Regions from separate parts of the Neomoorella thermoacetica genome, predicted to be linked through region 1. Evidence: riboswitches for the same ligand, from Rfam matches in the RefSeq annotation. Region 1 holds a riboswitch; each other region holds the start of a gene.
The links. Region 1 has a riboswitch for cyclic di-GMP ahead of MOTHE_RS14075 (methyl-accepting chemotaxis protein). Riboswitches for the same ligand answer to the same signal wherever they lie in the genome.
Positions count from the first base shown of each region.

Region 2: linked by a shared signal. The riboswitch ahead of MOTHE_RS07180 (methyl-accepting chemotaxis protein) and the one ahead of MOTHE_RS14075 (methyl-accepting chemotaxis protein) in region 1 are both predicted to bind cyclic di-GMP.
Region 3: linked by a shared signal. The riboswitch ahead of MOTHE_RS02290 (stalk domain-containing protein) and the one ahead of MOTHE_RS14075 (methyl-accepting chemotaxis protein) in region 1 are both predicted to bind cyclic di-GMP.

Region 1 is NZ_CP012369.1:666,723-672,909, forward strand. Features, by position in the region: gene MOTHE_RS03300 (M1 family aminopeptidase) at 1-1,129, shown strand, start outside; gene MOTHE_RS03305 (polysaccharide deacetylase family protein) at 1,178-2,152, shown strand; cyclic di-GMP riboswitch class I at 2,366-2,452, shown strand; gene MOTHE_RS14075 (methyl-accepting chemotaxis protein) at 2,516-3,943, shown strand; gene MOTHE_RS13435 (DUF5798 family protein) at 3,959-4,306, shown strand; gene MOTHE_RS12735 (DUF1540 domain-containing protein) at 4,503-4,661, opposite strand; gene MOTHE_RS03320 (chemotaxis protein CheW) at 4,857-5,345, shown strand; gene MOTHE_RS03325 (chemotaxis protein CheA) at 5,342-6,187, shown strand, end outside.
Region 2 is NZ_CP012369.1:1,429,043-1,435,229, forward strand. Features, by position in the region: gene MOTHE_RS07180 (methyl-accepting chemotaxis protein) at 1-1,826, opposite strand, end outside; cyclic di-GMP riboswitch class I at 2,023-2,110, opposite strand; gene ligD (non-homologous end-joining DNA ligase) at 2,267-3,229, opposite strand; gene ku (non-homologous end joining protein Ku) at 3,226-4,059, opposite strand; gene MOTHE_RS07195 (pyridoxal phosphate-dependent aminotransferase) at 4,161-5,351, opposite strand; gene MOTHE_RS07200 (hypothetical protein) at 5,430-5,678, opposite strand; gene MOTHE_RS07205 (SNF2 helicase-associated domain-containing protein) at 5,868-6,083, opposite strand; gene MOTHE_RS07210 (fumarylacetoacetate hydrolase family protein) at 6,178-6,187, opposite strand, start outside.
Region 3 is NZ_CP012369.1:453,950-460,136, reverse strand. Features, by position in the region: gene MOTHE_RS02305 (DUF190 domain-containing protein) at 1-366, opposite strand, end outside; gene crcB (fluoride efflux transporter CrcB) at 382-750, opposite strand; gene crcB (fluoride efflux transporter CrcB) at 750-1,184, opposite strand; gene MOTHE_RS02290 (stalk domain-containing protein) at 1,739-2,635, opposite strand; cyclic di-GMP riboswitch class I at 2,719-2,806, opposite strand; gene MOTHE_RS02285 (hypothetical protein) at 2,956-3,318, shown strand; gene MOTHE_RS02280 (CBS domain-containing protein) at 3,318-4,190, shown strand; gene MOTHE_RS12685 (hypothetical protein) at 4,194-4,484, opposite strand; tRNA gene MOTHE_RS02275 (tRNA-Leu) at 4,455-4,539, opposite strand; tRNA gene MOTHE_RS02270 (tRNA-Lys) at 4,547-4,622, opposite strand; tRNA gene MOTHE_RS02265 (tRNA-Gln) at 4,630-4,705, opposite strand; tRNA gene MOTHE_RS02260 (tRNA-His) at 4,718-4,794, opposite strand; tRNA gene MOTHE_RS02255 (tRNA-Arg) at 4,807-4,883, opposite strand; tRNA gene MOTHE_RS02250 (tRNA-Gly) at 4,889-4,962, opposite strand; gene MOTHE_RS02245 (XTP/dITP diphosphatase) at 5,106-5,711, opposite strand; gene rph (ribonuclease PH) at 5,701-6,187, opposite strand, start outside.

The DNA of each region.
Region 1 (6,187 bases):
CAATGCTCCCTTCGGTAATGGCGCCAGCCTGGCGGTCACCAGGGCGGTCGTAAACAACCGGCCGGTGGCGGTACACTTCAAGGGCAGCCGGTTGGAGGTGCCCCTACCACGGGCCCTGGCCCCTAGGGAGACCCTTTCCGTGGTCCTTTCCTTTAAGACTATAGTACCGCCGGGGGATATGCGCCTGGGCCGGGATGGGAACCTGAGCACGGTATCCGGCTGGTACCCTATCCTGGCTCCCCCCACGGAGGATACCTGGGCCGGGGTGGCCGGTACGGCCTATGGCGACCCTTACTTCGCCGGCGCAGCCTATTACCTGGTGCGGCTCACCCTGCCATCCGGCTATCAGGTCCTGGCCAGTTCCCGGCTGACGGGACGCCAGGAAAGGGGAGAATGGACAGACTGGTCTTTTAATAGCGACCAGCCGGTACGGGAGTTTGCCTTTACAGCGGCCCCGGACTGGCAATTCACCACCCGCCAGGCGGGCAGGGTGCAACTGGTAGTTGCGTCCCGGGGGGAGATGGCGCCGGCGGTCCTGGATGTCGCCGCCCGCGCTCTGGAGTTTTTCCAGAAGCTCTATGGACCTTATCCTTACAGCTACCTGCATATAGCCTTTGTCCCCCTGGACAACCTGGCCGGCATGGAATACCCTGGCCTGTTGCTCCTGAGCAACCGCAAACCATATAACCCTGCCGTAGTCGTTCACGAGGTCGCCCACCAGTGGTGGTACAATCTGGTGGGTAACGACACCCGGCAGGCGGCCTGGATTGACGAGGGCTTGGCCGAGTACAGCACCCTCCTGTTTTACCGGCACTTCGATCCCGGCCTTTATCAGGCCAAACTGGCCGAGATTACCCAACTCGCTGCCCGCACCGGTGCGCCCATCAACCTCCCCCTGGAGGAATACGGTAGCGAACAGGACTACCGCCAGGCTGTCTACAACCGGGGGGCGATGTTCTGGCTGGAACTGGAAAGGATGGCCGGTGAAGAACAATTAAAGGAGGCCCTGGCCTATGTCCAGCGCTATTACCGTTACGAGATTATCCCGCCCAGGGCCCTGCTGACAATTATTACGTATTATGGCAAGCTAGATTCCAACAATTTCAGTCCATTTTTACGGAACAAATAACCCCGGCCGGCGTCTAATAATATGGAAGCACGAAGAGGGGCGACCGGAATGAGCCAGGTAGTTAAATATGTGGCGGAGTGCTGGTCCTGGGGAAACCGGGTGTTCAGGCAACCCTGGCGGCCGGATTGGCCGGTAATTATCCTGCGCCTGGAGCAATTTGCAACCCTGGTGGGGCTGGTGGCAGTTATTATGACCGCCGGCGGTGACAGCCTGGTCCGGTCTGCCGGGAAGCCGGGGGTTCATTTCCCGGCCGCGCCAACACCACCCGGCCAGTACCTGGAGGCGGTAAAACAGCCGGTAATGACCATTTCTCCGGTTGTCCCGGCGGTGGCAAAAGGGGAAACGGCTTTCACCCCGGGTGACCAGCCTGGGGGGTGGGGGAGCAGCCCGCCGGGTGCAGCCCCGCCCCGGCAGGACCTCCAGCCCTTACGCCAGGTAGCTGGTGCCGGCCACCGGGTGGCCATTACCTTTGACGATGGGCCCTCGCCAGGCTGGACGGATCGTTACTTGAAGGTCCTGGCGGCCATGGGGACCAGGGCCACCTTTTTCATGGTCGGCAGCCAGGCGGTAGCCCACCCGGATCTGGTCAAGGCCGTTCTGGCCGGCAATAACGAGGTGGCCAGCCACTCCTGGCGTCATGCCAACCTGAGCATGGTTTCCCGGGAAGCGGCTCGGGAGGACTTAAGCCAGACCGCCAGCGCCCTGGCCGCCATTACGGGCCAGAAGGTCAAGTATTTCCGGCCTCCCTATGGCGCTATGGGGCCTAACCTCCTGGCTGCGGCCGGGGACGTGGGTGAGAAGACCGTCACCTGGAGCGTCGATCCCCGGGACTGGTCCAATCCCGGCCCCCAGGCGATCATCCAGCGGGTTATGGCCAATGTCCGCGACGGCAGCATTATCCTTCTCCATGAGGCCCACCCCGGTACCCTGGTCGCCCTGCCGATACTCATTAAAGAACTCCGTGACCGGGGCTATGAAATAGTGACCGTATCGGAACTTATTGCCGCCGGTAAAATCCCCTAAGACCCGGCGTCTCTACCGGCCCTCATGCGGCTCCCCGTAGTGAACCCCCGCACCTTGCCCCAACCTTCATTTACATTGTTCGCTGGTTGGGGCGTCGGCCCCCTGGGGGCCCCTCCTGCAAATAGCCTTACCGCCCGCCGGCAATTTCTCTCCTGGTATATCTTGCATATTCTTCCTCTCCTGCGGTATAATAAGGGCGAAAAAAGGAAAAATTCCCCGAAAGGGCAAACCTGCTGAAAGGCAGGGGCGCAAAACTAGAGGGTCTACAGCCTTCACGGGCCATGACAGCCAGTTACCACGGGTGGAACGGGGCTACCCAGGGGGTAGCCTTTTAAATTTTGTCCAGGCAGGAGGAGGGTTCTTATGAGGTTTAAACTATTTAAAAAAAAGGGACTGCAGGTAGAAGGGCCGGACCCCCGGGCTCAAAAGAAGGCCCGGGCCGGAGGGAAGACGGGCGGTTTCTTCAGCCGCTTGAGCCTGGGGGTCAGGCTGGCGACCGGGTTCTGCCTGGTCATCGCCATTTTTGTCGCGGTGGTCATTTACGTCAATTTTAACCTCTTGCAGGTAGCCGCCCTTACCAACAGGGTAACTATCATGTACAACCAGGGCATGCTCTATAACGAGATGACCAGTTCCATCTGGGACGCTTACCGGCGGGCTACCGATTACATAATCAATGGTTCCCAGACCCACGCCTTGGGCTTTGACGACGCCATGAAGCGCTTTGATACCGCCCGCGCCCAGCTAGAAGGGCAACAACTCGACAGCCAGACGGCCGGCTACCTGACGGCCATGGCGCAGGCTGCCAAGAGTTTTACTGACACCTTCAAAAACAGCATCTTGAACACCAGCCAGAGTGACCGCATGGCGGCCCTGCCCATCCTGAGCTTCCAGATGGGGGCCTCCCTGGATAACATCAATAACATCGGTACCCATATGAACAAGGGTATAAGCGAAGAAACCGCCGCGGCGGAAGAACAACTGGCTGCCGCCGTCCGGAACGCCCGGGCCACCCTGCTCTCTGGATTAATCCTGTCCCTGCTCCTGGGCCTGGCGATCGCCTGGTTTATCAACCGCATGGTGGGCCGTTCCCTGGGCCAGGTGGCGGCCTATGCCGCCCGGGTGGCCGAGGGGGACCTCACGGCCGAACCCCTTCATATCACCAGTAAAGACGAGGTCGGCAAGCTGGCTGCGGCCTTCAATACCATGGGCGAAAACCTGCGCCAGCTCATCAGCCGCGTGCGCGACATGACCGGCCAGGTGGCTTCCGCCAGCCAGGACCTGGTCCGGATGTCCCAGGAAGTAGGAGATGCCGTCCGCCAGGTAGCCGCCACCGTTCAGGAAATGGCCAAAGGGGCCGAAGACCAGGCCCAGCAGGTCAGCGAGACGGCGACAGCCACCGACGGCCAGGCGGCCAAGGTAGAGGAGGTCCACCGCGACACCGAGGATATGGCTGCTGCTTCCGATCAGGTGGCGGCCAGGGCCGCCGAAGGGGCCAGAGCCGTGGCCGAGGCCACGGATCAGATGGCGGCCATATCCCAGCGTATGGAGCGCATGGCCCGCGCCGTCGAGGAACTGGGCAACCGTTCCCAGCAAATCGGCCAGATTGTCGGCGTCATCTCCGGCATCGCCGAGCAGACCAACCTCCTGGCCCTCAACGCCGCCATTGAGGCGGCCCGGGCCGGCGAGCAAGGACGGGGTTTCGCCGTGGTCGCCGAAGAGGTACGTAAACTGGCCGAGCAATCAGCCGGGGCTACCAAGCAGATCGTGGAGCTGGTCCAGGAGATCTAGCGGGAGACTGAACAAGTGGTCGCCAGTATGGCCGAGGGTTCCCGGGACGTCCAGCAGGGTACCGAGGTGGTGGCCCGCACCGGCAAAGCCTTCAGCGCCATCGACCAGGCCATCCATACCCTGGTAGGCAAGATTAAAAACGTGGCCGAAAAGGCGGAAGACATGTACGCCGGTTCCCGCCAGGTCAAGGAACGAGTAGAGAGCATTGCCGCCGGCATCGAAGAAGCCGCCGCCAGCACCCAGCAGGTTTCGGCCTCCACGGAAGAGCAATCAGCGGCCGTGGATCAGATCAGCCAGGCGGCCCGGCAACTGGCAGCCGCCGCCAGTAACCTGGAGGAGGCTGTGGCCAGGTTTAAACTTTAGCCCGGGAGAAGGAAGCGTTAATATGGCGCGTACGCCCCTGGAGCGAGTCGTTTGCCCTGTAGCCTGGGAGAGTGAAACCTCCTGGCGTTTACCATGGGGTACGCGTTCCCGGCGCCACCGATAGGATGGGCACGGAAGTCCCGCCGGGGCCGAACCCGCTGCGGAGGCGGGCCGCCGGCCCCGGCTTCATCAACATTTAAGCCCGGGCCTGGAAGGTTTCGCACTCAGTGGAGCGGTCGTTGACGGCGCTGGAGGTATTCGGCGTCCCCTGGACGGCGATGGTAATCTTTTGAGCTTCGCAGTCGCCGTCCTGCCAGTAGATGCAGTTGGCCACCCGGCAATTCACTTTAGGCATTTCTTATCCCTTCCTGCATGGCAGGGCTGGTTCCCTGCAGGAGCGGTTTATCCAGGGGCGCCTGCCGGCAACCTGCCCATCAGGTTAGATTAGTTTTTTCGTCTTTTAGCTTGAACTTCCGGGAGGAAAATTATGCCTGCCACGGAGGAATCCGGCCCCGGGCGCAGAATCTCCTGTTAGAAAGGTGGAATGCATATGGCAACCGATACGGCTCCGGAAATCCAGCTGGTGGTCTTCCAGCTGGCCGGCGAGACCTACGGCGTCGATATCAACCACGTGCAAGAGATCATCCGCATGCAGAGTATCACCGCGATCCCGAGGACTCCGGCCTTTGTGGAAGGGGTTATCAACCTGCGCGGCCGGATTATCCCCATCCTCGACATGCATAAGCGTTTTCACCTGCCGGCCGCCGAGACTACGAACAATACCCGCATCATGGTCGTCGAGCTGGGTCAGGTAACAGTAGGCATGATCGTCGACTCGGTTTCCGAGGTCCTGCGCCTCCCGACTACGAGCATCGAACCGCCGCCGCCCATGATCAGCGGTATCGATGTCGCCTATTTAAAGGGCGTTGGCAAGTGGAACGACAGGCTGATTATCCTCCTGGATCTGGATCGGGTGTTGCAGGAGAGCGAGCAACGTGAACTGCAGCGAGAAGTAGCTGCCGGGGTGGAGACCAGATGAGCGACCTGGATATGTCCCAGTACCTGGGCATCTTCCTGGATGAGGCCGAGGAACAGCTCCAGCAACTGGACGAGGCCGTTGTCCAGCTGGAGCAGACACCGGACGATCAGGAACTGTTAAATACCATCTTCCGGGCGGCCCATACCCTGAAGGGCTCCTCGGCCTCCATGGGTTTTAATCGCCTGGCTACCCTTACCCACCGCATGGAAAGCGTCCTGGATAGCTTGCGCCAGGGGAAGCTCGCCGTTTCCCGGGAGATTATCGACATCCTCCTGGCCAGTGTTGATACATTGCGGGCTTTAAAGGACAGCATCGCCGCCGGCAAGGGTGAAGAAGGCGACGTGAACGAGGTAGTTGCTCGCCTGGAAGCCGTCCTGGCCGGCCCGGCCGCCCCGGTGGCAAACAAAGCTGTTGCTAATGCAGAATTGACCCTTGACGACATTGAGCAGAACGTCATCCGGGCAGCGGAAGTGAAGGGCTTTCGCGCCTACGAGATCCGGGTGCAGCTGGAAGCCGGCTGCCAGATGAAATCGGCCCGGGCCTACCTGGTTTTTAACAACCTGAAGGAGCTGGGGGAAATCATCAAGAGCGTGCCCCATACCCAGGATCTGGAGGCGGAGAAGTTTGACGACACCTTCACCCTGGCCTTTGTCAGCCGGGAGGACGCTGATACCCTGGCCAACGTGGTCAAGTCGGTGTCGGAGATCAAAGACGTCCTGGTGCGGCCCATTGTCCTGGAGGAGGACCAGCCTGCGGCGGCAAGGGCAGGGACGGCCCCCGGCAAGCCTGGGGTGGAAGCTGCCGGCGGGAAGAATGGTACAACTGCTCCTGCAGGCGAGCAT
Region 2 (6,187 bases), 760 kb from region 1:
GACACCCCCTGGATAGCTTCCGTAATTTTCCGGGCCTCATTGTTTATCTGCTCCGTTGCGGCGGCTATTTCTTCGATGCCCTTGACCATGGCCTTTACCTTCTGAGAGATGTTCTGGAATACCTCGTTGGCATGATTAACGGCATCCTGCTGGGCGTCGACAATGACTTTAGCCTTATCCATTTCTGCCACCGCCCCCTGGGCCTCGTCCTGGATCTTCTGGACAATCTGGCCGATCTCACTCGCTGCCTGGGCCGAACCTTCGGCCAGTTTGCGCACTTCTTCAGCGACTACGGCAAAACCCCGCCCGTGTTCTCCGGCCCGGGCTGCCTCGATGGCCGCATTCAAGGCGAGCAGGTTGGTCTGGTCGGCAATGCTGGTGATTGTTTCCAGGATCTGACCCACCTCCCGTGCCCCCCGGGCCAGCTTATTGATAGCTTCGCTGACAGCTTGCGCTGCCTGCAGGTTTTCCGCCATCTTGTCGTTCTGGTTTTCCATAGACGCCAGGCCGTCGTCCACCAGCTCCCCGGTTTGTTCCGAATACCTGGCCAGGGCTTCTACCCTGTCCCTGGTTGAGCCAATGGCACCGGTGATGTTATTGACCAATTCCGCTATATTCTGGGACTGGGTAGCCTGGTCGTTGGCGCCCCGGGCCATATCCTGAATGGCATTGGCCACCTGCTCCACCGACCGGGAAGCTTCCTCCGTAGAGGCGCTGAACTCCTGGGCGGAAGAGGCTATCTGGTTGGCGCTATCCTGAACTTTTTGGACTATGGACCGCAGGTTGGTGACCATAGTCTTTAACGATCGGCCTAAAGTCCCCAGCTCACCGTAGAAGTTGGTGTTAATGTCTACCTGCAGGTTGCCTGTGGCTAAAACATCGGCCTGCCCCGCCAGGGTGATAATGGGCCTGGCTATCTTTCGGCTGATATAAAAGGCCAGCAGGGCTATGAGGATGGCAGCAAGGGTAATAAGGATAATGTTAAAACGTTGCATGGCAGTGACCCCGGCGTATACTTCACTGGTGGGGGCCGTCATGGCTACTACCCAGCCGGTTGCTTTAACCGGGGCATAGGCGACCAGGTTCCGGACACCATTGCGGATATACTCATCTTCTCCTTCTTTATTTTGCAGCATTTTCTGGGCGACATTGTTCAGGCTCTGGGATTCAGTTTTCGTCAGGTTTTCGTTCAAAACTTTTTTAGCATCCGGGTGGGCCATGACCACGCCCGTGTTATCGAGCATGTAGGCGTAACCCGTCCGCCCGTACTTGCTGTTGTTTATCTGGTGTAATAGTGTCTGGCTGTCATAATGGGTACCCAGTATACCGATAATCCCCCCGGGCCCTTTAACCGGTACAGCTATGGTTATGCCCTCTTTGCCGGTGCTTCTATTGATAACCAAATTGGAAATAGCGGCCTTGCCTTTGATGGCCTGCTGGTAATAATCCCTATCGCTAATATTGACTTCTGGCCCGCTGGATGGAATTACCATACCGTTAGTCCCGGCAAAAAAAACTAAATTGGCATCAACCGTCTGCTCAGCTACCATCTTTACAAAAGCTCTAATTTGCTCTTTATCATTTGATTGCAGGACACTTGCAGTTGCATCCTTATCCATTTGCGTTAAACGGCTGTTAATCCAATCGTTCACATTTTCGGCCATACTGGTGGTAATTTGCCTTAGGGTCAAATAGGTGTTAGCTGTAAATTGGGCCTTACTGAAATAAAAGTTAACCAGGCTGATAATAATGGCTGGTATCAAGGATAAAATAAGGAACAGCGCTAGTAACCGGCTGCTAATACTATCGGCGATTTTAAGCTTCATAATCGTCTTCCCTTCTCGAATATAATTTGGCTAAGCTGGCCATGCACTGTAATTAAAGCCGAATTAATCATGACTGTCATCTGGCATTGTCCCGCATGGTTCCTTAGCAGGTCGTGTATCAGAACCAAATAATAAAAGCCTCCGCACCGGAAGCTCCCTCCTTTCCGTTACGGTAGCAAAAAGAAGTACCCCGGCTACCGGCAACCTGGCAACCATAGCCCTTGTCGGGCTTTAGGCCCATGGCTTTGCGTCCCTGCCTTTCGACAGGTTTGCCCTTTGTTGATGGTTAAGTTTACACATATCGACAAATTATGGACCCAAGCGACAAGTATTATAACATGTTATTCAAGGATTTGCAACGATTCTAAAATAACGTTCCATAATTAAATTGGTTCTTAAAGATTCAAAAATACCGTGGTTTTGTTTGTAATAAATCTTCTTCAGGTCGAGGTGCATTCCCATGGAGCCTTATCCCAGCGCAGGCCGCGGTAAGTGGGGTGACGGAGGCGGCCGTCCGGGGTCAGCTCCAGGTACTCCACCGTACAAACCAGCCGGGGTTGCACCCACCGGGGCTTCCTTAGCTCCGGGATGTTTTCCTTAAAAGGCGGCGGCCCGGGCTGGAGCTGCTGCAACTCTACCAGCAACTTCTTTTCCTCCTGCCGGTCAAAGCCTGTACCCACCTTGCCGCGGTAAACCAGCTGCCCCTCCCGGCATTCCGCCAGGATGAGGGACCCCAGGAGACGCCCGCCGGCTCCCGGTTCATAGCCGGCAATAATAAACTCCCCCGCCCGGGTGTGCCTGAATTTGCGCCATCGGGGTGAGCGTTTACCGGGGAGGTAAGGGCTGTCCAGTTCCTTGGCCATCACTCCTTCCAGCCCCTGGCCAACACAGGCCTCATAGAACTTCATACCATAGTTTTCAATAAAACTGGAGACAATCAGGTTCTCCCCCGGCGCTAATGCCTCCTGAAGCCTTTCTTTGCGCCAGCGGAGGGGCTCCGGCATAATGTTTTCGCCCTGGTAATAAAGGAGGTCAAAGGCGACAAAGATGGCCGGCATGCGCCTGGCCGCCTGCCTTACTTTAAGGGGGTCTCCCAGGCGGCCCCTCCCCTGGAGGAGGCTGAAGGAAGGCTTGCCATCCTTCCCGGGGACGATAATCTCCCCGTCCAGTACTGCCGGTTGCCCTTTTACCCGCTGGTGGAGGCTGGCCAGTTCGGGAAAGGTGGGTGTAATGTTCAGGAGGTTGCGGGATTGGAGGAGGGTTTGTCCCTCAAGGTAGGCCAGGCAACGATAGCCGTCCCATTTTATTTCATACAAGAAATCCGGGGAATCGAAGGGCCTGCTGATTACGGCGAGCATAGGCCTGATCTGGAACAGGGGCAGGCCGGCTCCGGTAGTGGTCATGAAGTTTTGCGCCGGCGGCGGGGCTTGCGGTCCTCGACGTCGGCAGCAACTTTCTCCTTTTCCTGCCTGACCAGTTCGATGCTGGCTTTCAGGGCCTCCATGAGATCGACTACTTTGCCGGCCTCCGGCCGGGCCGGAACCTCTACTTCTTCCCCGGCGATTTTGGCTTCGATGACCTGGAGCAGGGCCTGGCGGTAGGTGTCCGTATATTTCTCCGGCTGGAAACTGGTTGCCATGCTCTTGATCAGGGTAACAGCCATCTTCACCTCGTTCTCGCGGAGGTTCACCTGGAAGTCCAGTTCCGGCATCCCGGTTACAGGTCTTACCTCCCGGGGGTAAAACATGGTGCTCATTACCAAGGCCGGGCCATAGACCCTGACCGTCGCCAGGGATTCCCGGCTCCGGATAGTTACCCGGGCGACGGCCACCTTGCCCGTCTCCTCCATAGCCTTTTTCAAGAGGAGATAAGGCTTCTGGCCCATGTCGGCCGGGGCCAGGTAGTAAGAGCGGGAGAAGTAGATAGGGTCGATTTCCTCCAGGTCGACGAAGTCCATGATGTTAATGCTCCTGGTTTTTTCGGCGGGAATAGCCTCCAGGTCTTCCTCCCGCAAGATTACATACTTGCCCTTTTCGTATTCATAGCCGCGTGCTATCTCCTCCGGCGGTACCTCCACCTGGCAGTAGGGGCAGTACTTCCGGTACTGGATGGGTGTTTTGCAACGGGTATGCAGGTAATTGAACTTGAGGTCGTTGCTCTCGGTGGCCGGGTAGAGCTTCACCGGCACATTGACCAGGCCGAAGCTGATGGCGCCTTTCCACAGGGGCCGCATGGCTCTCACCTCAGGCTTTTCCCTAGTATCTCCATCCGGCCGGGTGGCAATACGGCAAAAAGAAAAGCCCGGGCGCCCCGGGCCGGCCAGGATCGGCACAACTATTCCAGTTCGGTTACAAAGGCCCGGAGTCTTTCCAGGCCGGCTTCGATCTGGTCCATGGAGGTGGCATAGGAGAGGCGCAGGTAAGGTTCGGCGCCGAAGGCGACGCCCGGTACCACTGCCACCTGGAATTCATTCAGCAGGGCTGTAGCGACATCGGTGGAGTTGCCCAGGACCCGACCCCGGAATTTGCGGCCGAACAACTTGCCGATATAGGGGAAAACGTAGAAAGCACCGCCGGGCTGGTTGCATTCGATGCCCGGTAACTCCCGCAGGCCCGCCAGGATGCGGTTGCGGCGTTGTTCAAACTCGCGACGCATCATTTCCACGGCTTCCTGGCTGCCGGTCAGGGCAGCCACGGCCGCCTTCTGGGCGATGGAGGTGGGATTGGAAGTCGAGTGGCTCTGGAGATCCGTCATGGCTTTGGCCACGGGCCGCGGCGCAGCGGCATAGCCAATCCGCCAGCCGGTCATGGCGTAGGTCTTGGACACCCCGTCAATGAGGATGGTCCGTTCTTTTACCTCCGGCGCCAGGGAGGCGATGCTGGTGTGGGTCAGGCCGTCGTAGAGGAGGGCGGCATAAATTTCATCGGAAATGACTATCAGGTCCCGGGCAACAATTACTTCAGCCAGGGCTGCCAGTTCCTCCCGGCTGTAGACAGCGCCGGTTGGGTTACATGGCGAATTGAGGATTAAAAGCCTTGTCCGCGGGGTAATGGCCGCTTCCAGCAACCCTGGCGTCAACTTAAAGCCGGTGTCGGGGCCGGTGGTGACTACCACCGGGACACCGCCGGCGAGTTTAACCTGTTCGTAATAGCTTACCCAGTAGGGGGCGCTAAGGATCACCTCATCACCAGCGTTAAGTAAAACCTGCATGGCATTATAGAGGGAATGCTTGGCGCCGCAGGAGACGACGATATCTGCCGGTTCATAGGTCACTCCCCGGGCAGCCAGGCTGGCGCATATTGCCTGGCGCAGTTCAGGAATCCCGGCTACCGGCGTGTAACGGGTAAAGCCGGCTGCCAGGGCGTCGATGGCTGCCTGTTTGATATGCTCCGGTGTACCGAAATCAGGCTCGCCGGCGCTGAAGTTTATTACCTTCACCCCTTTAGCCTTCATGGCTTTGGCCTGGGCGTCAATGGCCAGGGTGGGTGAAGGACTGATACCGGCAGCCCGCTGGGCAAGTTGCATCTTAAATCCCTCCAGAAATATTGCTAGCTTTATTATTTATCCCGCCCGGGCTTTTGTAAAGGATTTTTCAACTGCCAGCTAGGACCCGGTCTCCGGCCCTTCCTGGCCGTCCCCGGCATTAGCCAGTTCGTAGGCCCGGCAGGAGATCTCCTGATAGTAGCTGGCCAGCAGCTGCTGAAACTCCCGGGCATAAGGACCAAGGGGTGGCGGGCCCAGGCGTTTTAAAACAGCCCGGGGTATGGCTGGAGGTGCGATATTGACCTGGAAAAGGGCCAGCTCCGGGCCCGCCCGCCAGAATTCGCCCGGGTCCCGGGGAAGCACCGGCAAAAGCTCCTCGCCCCCGGCAGCCGTTTCTTCCCCGCCTCCGGCAGCAGCCGCCGTCGCGCTTCCGCCGGCAAGGGCGGCCCGTTTCTCCCGCAGGGCGGTAATTAACTCTTCTTTCCCCCGGCCCCGCAGGCGAAAAACAAGGAAGGATGGTTGTCCCGGAGCTTTTGCAGCAGGGACCCCAACTCCCCCTCAGCTTCCACCCGGAGAACCGGCAGGCCGGGGACACCCGGGAGGCCGCCGTCCGGGCTCCCGGCCCGGCACCTGGCCTCCGGCCAGTCCGAGTCTCAGGGCTTCCTTCGCCGTGACGACCCCCGTTGAGGCACCTTCGCGCCAGAACCGGGACAGGGACTCCAACTCTTCGGGGCACAGCTCCACCCACTGGCCCCGCAGCCGGACCAGGGGCACCTTTCCCCGGCACTTAAAGCCAGCAAGGCGCTGATGAGTTCCTGTTCAGTACTCAAAACCGGGGTAACTCAGACCACTCCGTACCATAGTCCAGTTATATCACC
Region 3 (6,187 bases), 210 kb from region 1:
TCTCCTCCCCGGGCCGGGGCTATTTTCCTTGTTGCTGGCAGTTCCGGCAGAGGAGATGATTTCCACATCCGCCAGGGTAATCAAGCCCTGCTGGACCATCTCCCGGACCCGGGGCAACACGGCGTTTATCTTTTCGGGGCTGTCCACTGCCTCAACAAGAACCGGCAGATCGGCGGAGAGCTCCAGGAGGCGTGAGGCATACAGCTGCTTACGCTTGCCATATCCCTCGATACCACGGACTACAGTAACCCCAGCCAGGCCGGCGGCCTTTAATTCGAGAACCAGAGCATGGTAAAGGGCCATACCCTGCCACTTCATACCCTCCCCCAGATAAACCGTCAAACGCTTGGCCCTCGTGCCGGTCATACCCATCCCTCCAGCCTAAAATAAACTCCCTGCCGCCAGCCAGCCCAGCCAGGCCAGGAGCAAGCCTCCCAGAATGCTCCCCAGGCTGTAGGCCAGGGCCCGTTTACCCTCGCCATCGCCAATCATGGTGACGGTTTCATAGGTGAAGGTTGAAAAGGTAGTATAGGCTCCCACAAACCCTGTCCCCAAGGCCAGGGTCACGTTAGCCGGTAACCTTCCCTGGGGCAGGGCCAGGAGCAGGCCTAGCAGAAAGGCTCCGCTTAAGTTGACGAACAGGGTACCCAGGGGCCAGGTACCCCGGACGCGATTTCCCAGCCAGCGACTTAGCAGGAAACGGGCCAGGGTCCCGGCAATCCCGCCACAGCCTACATAGAGCCAGGCCATTACTCCTCCCCATCCTCCCTGGTTATTATACTACTCAATGCTTTTGAAGATAAGGGCAGGCGCGCTAAAAAAATACCGGTTTGCATACAGATAAGTCCCCCGGCCAGGGAAGCGAAGAGGTAAAGGAGGGCCAGGGGAATTTTTTCTCCCTGGAGCAGGTGGAGGGTTTCCACACTGAAGGTGGAAAAGGTGGTGAAGGCACCGAGCATCCCTGTAGTAAGCCCCAGGCGCAATTCCGGGCCCATGACCAGTCGTTCCAGGGTATAGGTCAGGATAAAGCCCATGGCCAGGCAACCGCCCAGGTTAATGATCCAGGTAGCCAGGGGAAAGGAACCTGGCCAGAGACGGTTGATAAAACTAGCCAGGAAATAACGGCCGACAGCGCCACAAAATCCTCCTACGGCAAGGTAAAGGTAGAGCATGGTGAATATCATTCCTCCCATGGCGGCAAAAAATAAACCCCTACCCCGGGGAAACTTTACCCCCCCGCGTAGGGGTCATCACTGCACCAGCGCAGATTTAAAGGGAACCCCATCCCTTGGGTATTAACCTTTTGCTAGAGTGATTCTATTCCACACTGGCGGCCATTTTCCTGCCGTATATCACCTACCGCCGTCGCTATAGCGACAAAAAACTCCCGGGCCGCCCGACCGATACCTGCCTGCTCATCAATCATGGCCGCCGTTTCCTCCGTAACCTCAACAGCTGCGCCAATGTCTCTATTTATCCCTGTAAAAAAAATCCCGGATATATCCGGGTGTGGTAGGGTATATATTTTAAAGGAGGTCAGAGGGCTTTGCTCAAGGTTTATGATAGCACGCGGTCGTTATAAACGTATTAAGCCACCTTTAAAATTAAATTAATTTTACACCGGCAAGCAATTTAACTTTATGTAGAAATCATAGCCTGCCCCGGTGGGTGTGTGGGCCGCGGCTAGCCTATCTTCGGTAAAAAACCCTGCTTTTTAGAGCAGGGTTTTGGTTACCACTTAAGCGGCAGGTATTGAGGAGGTAGTTGTAGTTGGCGCAGGGATGGAAGGAGGAGAGGTCGTGGTAGTGCTGGCTGTGTTGCCGGCTGTGGACACAGTGTCCGTACCTGCTGGAACTTCTGTAGCAGTCGGGCTGGTGCTCGGTGACGTTGCCGGAGTCGTGGAGGTCGCCTCTCCCTCGCCTTCTTCAACATCAATGTCGCCAGTGGCGTCATTATAATTTACTTTTTCTTTAAATACTTCACTCAAGAACCTCAAGGGCACAAAAGTACGGTTGCTGATTAATAGAGCTGGCACATCCAAATTTATTTTTGTGCCATTAACGGTTACTTCCGCGCTGCCGGGGATAAGTACTACCGTAACTCCATTTTTGGCTATAGTCACGGCATTTGTTGCCTCATCCCAGTTAACAGTTGCGCCCAGACCTTCCGTAACCGCTCTGACAGGGATCAGGGTGCGGCCGGCTTTAATCACTGGCGGCACATCAAAATTAATTTCTTTATTTTTAACCCGGATTCGGCCCTGGAATTTTTCCAATCCAGCGTGTTGGGCTTCTTCACGTACCTGGATTTCTTCCCTTTGCCGCACCTCTTTTTTCAACTGTTGCTCAGAATGGTGAGAATCATTTTCCTGGGATTCTCCCTTGGCTTCCCGTTCCTGTTCGTTTAATCCATTTTCTTCTTCAATGTTTGCTTCTCCTTGTTCTCCCCTTTCTTGATCTTTCAATTCATCTCCTAATTGACTATCTTCTTCATGATTATTCCCCGTTCCCGACGCCATTACATACTTACCGGCCCCATGGTCACTGTTACCATTGCCCGGGCGGGCATAAGCCATCCCCGCCGGCAGAAGCAGGCTCGCTATGGCCAGCATACTGATTAATTTTTTGTACTTCATCCTGCATACCCCCTATAAAATTTTAAGACAACCCGCAAAAACCGTAGTTGCCCCTAATTGCCAGCAATATTCAAATTGGCTTATCCGGCAACCCGGCTGCCATGGCCTGTTGAGGCTTTAGGCCCGTGGCTTTGCGCCCCCGCCTTTCGGTCAGGTTCGCCTTTAGCGGTTTTCACAAATATTTATCGTCACTTTTAACTATTTTTTAACTGTCAGGGTGGTTGACTTTGAAAAATTAATATCAAACCCCATGGGCAAATTTAGTAAAAAAGGGTATAATAAATGATGTGTGTTTAGGCAAGAAAGGAGGACCGCTTTTTATGGCCCAGGAAACTTCCTCCTCGCGAGAACCGCTACGTAAAGCCGATGTAAACATAAAATTATCTGAATTTGAAATCCCCCCCATGCAGGACATCTTGTTCGTTGGTAAAAAAGCACCTATCGGTCCCGAAGCCGTAAGGCGTATGGTAGATGCAGTTTCGCCGGAACAATATGAGATAGTACGCCTAAACCATGAGACTTTCGAAGCCGTAGTAGTAAAAAAATCTTTATTAAGGCTTCTCCCTAAAGAAAAGCTTCTCCCAGTAGTAATCGAAGAAAGTAACCGCATCGCCGACGATAAAATGGTGCTTAAGGCCCAGATAAATATTACCATCCAGGTCAGCAGGACGGTGGATTTGTAGTGCCCACGGTAAAAAGCCTTATAAGCGAGAAGCTTTATACAATTGACCCGTTAGCAAGCGTCGGTCGGGCGGCCGCTATTATAGAACGCTATGGTATAGGCAGCCTCCCGGTAGTAGAAGAGGGAAAACTGGTAGGCATTATCACTTCCAGGGATGTCAGGAGGTTTCACCCAAACCGGCTGGTTGCCGATGCCATGACGAGAAAAGTGATCACCATATCACCAACAGCTTCCCTGACAGAAGCACAAAAATTAATGGTCAAGAATAAGATTGAGCGTCTGGTAGTTACCTCGGAAAGCAACATTGTTGGTATAATTACCTACGCCCAGATCATGCTGGAATTGGGCAAATATACCGATAGCCTTACGGGTTTAAACAAAGCCGAAATCTTTTATGAAAAAGCCCTGGAGTTATTAAGACGAGGCCAGGAGATAGCAATAATCTTTCTGGATTTGGATAACTTTGGGGGTATTAATAAAGAATACGGCCATATTTATGGTGACAATGTCCTGCGCCAGGCCACTATAATCTTAAAAAATTTAATTAACATGAATGAGGATACCCTGTGCCGCTATGCCGGCGATGAATTTGCTATTGTTACCACCAGGTCCCTGGCTGCAGCAGAAAAATTAGCCCGGCAAATTGTCACGGCCTTCGCCAACGAAAATTGGCCCGGTAAAATAAAGGTCACCATCTCTGCTGGCGTAGCCGGAGGCCGTCGCTCAAAAATACGCGAATGTGGTAAAGACAGCAGCTATATCGTCAAAAACCTGGTCAATATGGCCAGCCTGGCTTCAACCAAAGCCAAAAGACTGAAAAAACCGGTAGTAGTAGTTGAGGCCGTTGAATTTAAAGAAACAGCATGCATGTAGCGCCTACCATGTCCATCCCTTCATGAAAAATGCGGCAGTTAGCCGGATTAGGCTAAAAATTCTATATTTAACCCGCGCGGCAATCGGCTGCAATTCTTGCACCAGGATGGTCACCCCGCCAGCCGAAAGCGGCGATTTTTTCCATAGCCGCGTTCCGCTCTTCGCTGCCGGCCGATTCTTTTGAGCGCCCCTCCTTTTCCCTTTCCAGTGATACAGCAAAAAAATCCGGGCTTCAAACCCGGAAAACCTTGAAATATCTATATTTGGTGCGGGCGAGAGGACTTGAACCTCCACGGGTTAACCCCACCAGATCCTAAGTCTGGCGCGTCTGCCATTCCGCCACGCCCGCAAAAAAATGGTGAGCCATCGGGGAGTCGAACCCCGGACACCCTGATTAAAAGTCAGGTGCTCTACCTGCTGAGCTAATGGCTCACGCTATTGGCTGGGGCGGCTGGATTCGAACCAGCGGAATGACGGATCCAAAGTCCGTTGCCTTACCGCTTGGCTACGCCCCAATATAAATAAAATGGGGTGGGAGATGGGACTCGAACCCACGACCCCCAGGGCCACAACCTGGTGCTCTAACCAACTGAGCTACACCCACCATGTCTTTTTCTGGCGCGCCTGGCAGGATTCGAACCTGCGGCACGGGGCTTAGAAGGCCGCTGCTCTATCCAGCTGAGCTACAGGCGCCTGTTTGGAGCGGGTGATGGGAATCGAACCCACGTAGCCAGCTTGGAAGGCTGGAGCTCTACCATTGAGCTACACCCGCAGGCAAATTCTATTTTACCACAAAAACGTTTCCCCGTCAAAAATAATTTTTGCTGAACCACCATGAAAAAAGCATTATTTATTATAATTGACCGGCCTGCTCCTGGCAAGACCCTTTTTGCTGGCGGCAGGCCGGCATGGAGGCTATTTTGCCGGCCAGAGCCGCCTCAAGATAGGCCACATCTTCTTTACAGCCCGGGCACGATGGCTCAATTTATTTTTAACCTCACCCCCCAGCTCGGCCAGGGTCAGGTCATACTCTGGCAAGTAAAACAGGGGGTCATAGCCGAATCCCTGGTGGCCCCGGGGTTCCGTTGCAATCAGCCCTTCCAGGGTGCCCTCTGCCAGGTGGGTATCGCCATCCTCAGTAACCAGGGCCAGCACACAACGGAAGCGAGCCGTCCTTCTCTCCCAGGGCACTCCCTCCATGAGTTGGAGTAATTTGGCGTTGTTGCGCCGGTCATCGGTGGGTTCACCGGCAAAACGGGCCGAATAAACTCCCGGCGCACCCTCTAAAAAGTCAACTTCCAGGCCGGAATCGTCGCCCAGGGCCGGTAAGCCAGTCATGCTGGCGGTCAGCCGGGCTTTGAAAAGGGCATTGTCGACAAAGGTGCTGCCTGTCTCTGGCGGCAGGTTGAACCCGGGGAAATCGAGCAAGGTCTCGATTTCCACCCCCAGGTCCTGCAAAAGCTCCCGGAACTCCCTGGCTTTACCCGCATTTTTGGTAGCTAAAACCAGTTTATTTATCATTGCCTGTCCCCACCCGGCTGGCAATATCACCAAGAACCTGCTTTTGGATGGCAATCAGGCTCTCTATACCTTCTCCGGCCAGATCCAGCATGGCTGTGAGCTGTTCCCGGGTAAAGGGTCGGCCTTCGGCCGTTCCCTGGACCTCCACCAGCTGGCCGGAACCAGTCATGACGACATTCATGTCCACCCCGGCGTGGGAGTCCTCCTGGAAATCCAGGTCCAGGATAAGCTCGTCGTCCACCAGGCCGACGCTGACTGCCGCCAGGAAATCCTTAAGGGGCATGGCCGGCACTCCCCCGGCCGCCACCAGGCCGGCCAAAGCTTCAGCCAGGGCCACGAAACTACCGGTAATGGCGGCTGTGCGCGTACCGCCGTCAGCCTGAAGGACATCGCAGTCCAGCCAGATGGTCCTCTCCCCGAGGAGGGACATGTCGACCACGCTGCGTAACGACCGTCCTATTAGCCGTTGGATCTCC